One region of the Mesorhizobium sp. B2-7-3 genome, then DNA from elsewhere that is predicted to be linked to it. Evidence: predicted binding sites of a transcription regulator. Region 1 holds the regulator's gene; the other holds the start of a gene.

The links. The regulator LexA, encoded in region 1, represses DNA repair genes until DNA is damaged. The targets are predictions, from matches to a motif close to TGTTCNNNNTGTGTTCNG.
Region 2: the regulator LexA is predicted to act here: its motif matches at 1,267-1,284, upstream of FJW04_RS04555 (helicase-related protein).

The regions. Positions count from the first base shown of each region.
Region 1 is NZ_VFTY01000017.1:35,989-38,191, forward strand. Features, by position in the region: gene FJW04_RS28015 (GntR family transcriptional regulator) at 1-634, shown strand, start outside; gene lexA (transcriptional repressor LexA) at 1,045-1,788, shown strand; gene FJW04_RS28025 (ComEC/Rec2 family competence protein) at 1,782-2,203, opposite strand, start outside.
Region 2 is NZ_VFTY01000002.1:117,980-120,182, reverse strand. Features, by position in the region: gene phbB (acetoacetyl-CoA reductase) at 1-718, shown strand, start outside; gene FJW04_RS04555 (helicase-related protein) at 1,450-2,203, shown strand, end outside.

The DNA.
Region 1 (2,203 bases):
GTTGCGCGAAGCCCTGTCGCGGCTCGAGGCCGAACGCCTGGTCACCGCGATCAGCAATCGTGGTTTTGCCGTGGCTCCGGTGTCGCGGGCCGAGCTGGAGGATCTGGCACGCGCCAGGATGGTGGTCGAGATACCCCTGTTCCTCGAATCGATGGAAAAAGGCGGCAGGGAGTGGGAGGATGCCGTGGTCACCGCCCACTACCGGCTCTCGCGTTGCAAGACGGCGGTCGACGATCCCTCGGACGCGGCCGTCGACAGATGGGACGAGAACCACGAGGCTTTCCATGCGGCGCTGCTGAGCGCCGCCACATGCGACTGGCTGTTGCGGTTCCGCTCGACGATCTCGGATCAGCTGCGCCGGCATCATCGCTTTCTTGGTCTGGCGCCGACACTGCGGGCCGCGGCCGGCCTCAAGGATGGCTATGAAGAGGCAATCGAAGCGCTACGCGAAGCGATTGCGATCGAACACCATACCGCGATCATGGAAGCGGCGCTCGACCGTGACGTCGAGCGGGCCAAGGCGCTGATGACGGCGCATATCGGCTACACACTGCACGTCTATGTCCACAGCGAAGACAGCGGCGCTACCAGATACGCCGCTCGCGCCGGCAGCTTGAAGGCGGGTTCGGGATAACTTCAGCGCTTCCGCGACGCCTATTCGAACGCGCTGGCCGGAGTGCGCCGAACGCCCCGATCCATGGCCGCCCGAAGCTACCAATCGTTGGCATTTTGGTTTCGTTTCGTTCCGCGAATAATGGCTCCGCGATTTATACGTCCTTCCGAGGAGAAGCCTTCCAACTAACTGATGCCAAAGCCTCGTCGGCGGATGGGCCACAGGCCATTAACCAAAACGATTTCAATGCGCCTGCCGACGGCGGAAAGGACTGGTTGCCGCCCGCCGTCGCGGGCAAAAAACTTCAGACCCCTTAACAAATTCATTAAACTTTAAACGGTTGCAGAACACAACTGGAACAGATAGTGTTTGTTCTGGGTTTGTTTTTTCGATTCTGGTTCAACCTTTCGTTCAATGTCTTGGGGGCCGCCATGCTGACACGCAAGCAACATGAACTGCTGATGTTCATCCACGAACGGCTCAAGGAAAGCGGGATACCGCCTTCCTTCGACGAGATGAAGGAAGCACTCGATCTTGCCTCCAAGTCGGGGATCCATCGCCTGATCACGGCGCTGGAGGAGCGCGGCTTCATTCGCCGGCTACCCAATCGGGCGCGCGCGCTGGAAGTGCTGCGGTTGCCGGACTCGATCGCGCCGGGCCTCAATGCGGCAAAGAAGTTCTCGCCAAGCGTCATCCAAGGCAGCCTTGGCCAAGGCAGTCTCGGACGCCAGATCAGGCCGGCCGCTGCGCCTTCGCGCCTGCCCGCGGCCGGCAACGACGACGATGCGGTTTCAGCCGTGTCCATCCCGGTCATGGGCCGTATCGCCGCCGGTGTGCCGATCGATGCCATCCAGCATCAGACGCATTCGATCTCGGTGCCGCCGGACATGATCATGGGCGGCGAGCACTATGCGTTGGAGGTCAAGGGCGACTCGATGATCGAGGCTGGTATCTTCGATGGAGACACGGTCATTATCCGCAATGCCGACACGGCAAGCCCGGGCGAAATTATCGTGGCACTGGTCGACGAAGAGGAAGCGACACTGAAGCGGTTCCGCCGCAAAGGCGCTTCGATCGCGCTCGAGGCCGCCAATCCAGCCTACGAAACGCGCATTTTCGGGCCGGACAGGGTCAAGGTGCAAGGCAAGCTGGTCGGGTTGATCAGGCGTTACTGAGCCGGCTTGCCATCGGGCTTGTCGGGTTTTTTGTACGGCGGCAGCCCCCTCGCCTCGCGTGAGAATTTTCGCTGTTCGTGCCAGGGCCGGTATGGTCCGTCGATGGCGAATGCGATCGCGGCCCGGGTCGTGGCCGACTGGGGATTGAAGAAGACGGCAGCGCTTCCCTTGCGGGCGAGCTGCCGTTTGGTGACGACGAGAACCAGTGGATTATGGCAGGCGTCATAGGCGGTTGCGTCGTTGACGATGATCAGGTCGGCGAAAGCGCAGGCTTTCCAGGTGGTCTTGCGGTCCTCGACATAGGCAATGATCGCGCCGGAAGGGTGCCTGGCAAGGCACAGGCCTTCGCGGCAGTAGAAGGGCGATCCCGGCGGCAGGTCGGTGGGACTGGCAACATCGAATTGCCTGTCTGTCG
Region 2 (2,203 bases), on a different contig from region 1:
GGTTGCAATCGTCACGGGTGGATCGCGTGGCATCGGCGCGGCGATCTCGATCGCTTTGAAGAACGCCGGCTATTCGGTTGCCGCGAACTACGCCGGCAATGACGAGGCGGCGGCGAAGTTCAAGGCGCAGACCGGCATTCCGGTCTACAAATGGTCGGTCGCCGACTATGACGCTTGCGCGGCCGGTATCAAACAAGTCGAGGCCGACCTCGGCCCTGTCTCGGTGCTGGTCAACAATGCCGGCATCACCCGCGACGCCATGTTCCACAAGATCACCCGCGAGCAGTGGAAAGAGGTGATCGATACCAATCTGTCCGGTGTCTTCAACATGACCCATCCGTTGTGGGGCGGCATGCGCGACCGCAAGTTCGGCCGCGTCATCACCATCTCCTCGATCAACGGCCAGAAGGGCCAGGCCGGTCAGGTCAATTACTCCGCCGCCAAGGCCGGCGACATCGGCTTCTCGAAGGCGCTCGCCCAGGAAGGCGCCCGCGCGGGCATCACCGTCAACGTCATCTGCCCTGGCTACATCGCTACCGAGATGGTCAAGGCAATCGACGAAAAGGTGCTCAACGAGCGCATCATCCCGCAAATCCCCGTGGGCCGCCTTGGCGAACCGGAAGAGATCGCGCGCTGCGTGGTCTTCCTCGCTTCGCAAGATGCCGGCTTCATCACCGGCTCGACCCTCACCGCCAATGGCGGCCAGTACTTCGTCTGAGACGTCTGCTCGCGCAGTCCAACGCTGCGGATCCATGCGTGCCCTGCGATAAGCGGACCGGAAAATCGGTCCGCTTCCAAATGGCGCCTGACTCTTGGAAGACGCCGCTGTGACGCAATGCCCCAATCCGGCACGCAAAGGTTAATGCCGGTAGGCGCGTCTGTGCGAACCCTGTGGTTAAGCCTGTGGATTCTCGGTGGATAAGCTGTTCACAACACAAGATATTGAGGGAACAAAAAGAGAAAATACGGCCGGCGCTGCTTTGTCGCCGATTCGTTCCGGCTTTGAGCCCCAATGTTAAGATTAATGGCCGCGATAAGCTGCTATTCTTTAACGCCGAGTTTAGAAAGATTAACAGTTTCATAAGCTTAACAGGACGCGCACCGAATCGCCCTCATTGTTCCCGGCGAAAGTTAACGGCAGGACCCGCCCAGCATAAAACGGGCCAGTTCGGTGATTCAGCATGTGGTGAGACTCGTGGTCACGAAATCCATATCTAGCCGTGAACAAAAGCTGAATCTGACGGAGTCGCCGATTCGTCGCTGATTCGTTCCAGACTCGTTCCAACTGTTAAGCAGGGGCTGATTTGCGGAGTGAGGCGGGCGTCTCCGGAACCCTGCCGGAACATTCTGCTTTCGCTTCGCGCCCGAAATCCCTATGTGTCGGCTGTCATACGCGCCGTCCTGGCACGCTCCCGACCACGAGAGGCCAGAAAGCCTTATTTCCGAGCGATGAACATCCAGCCGAAACACACCGAGCCGCTGATCCTGTCGGGCCGCGACGTGACCGCCGTGCTTGGGCCGACCAACACCGGCAAGACCCATCTCGCAATCGAGCGCATGGTGGCGCACGAAACCGGTGTCATCGGCCTGCCGCTGAGGCTGCTGGCCCGCGAGGTCTACACTCGCGTCTGCGAAAAGGTCGGTGCCAACAAAGTGGCGCTGATCACCGGCGAGGAGAAGATCCAGCCGCCGGGCGCCAGATATTCGGTCTGCACCGTCGAAGCCATGCCGCGTGAAACCGACGCCGCCTTTGTTGCCATCGACGAGGTGCAACTGGCCGGCGACCTCGAGCGCGGCCATATCTTCACCGACCGCATCCTGCATCTGCGCGGCCGCCAGGAGACGCTGCTGCTTGGCGCGGCCACCATGCACGGCATTCTCCAGCGGCTGCTGAAAGGCATCTCCGTGGTGACGCGGCCGCGGCTGTCGCATCTCGCCTATGCCGGCTCCAAGAAACTGACCCGCCTGCCACGGCGCACCGCGATCGTCGCCTTCTCCGCCGACGAGGTCTATGCCATCGCCGAACTCATCCGCCGCCAGCAGGGTGGTGCGGCCGTCGTGCTCGGGGCGCTGTCGCCCCGCACCCGCAATGCTCAGGTGGCGCTGTTCCAGTCGGGCGATGTCGACTATCTCATTGCCACCGACGCGATCGGCATGGGCCTCAACCTCGACCTCGACCATGTCGCCTTCGCCCAGAACCGCA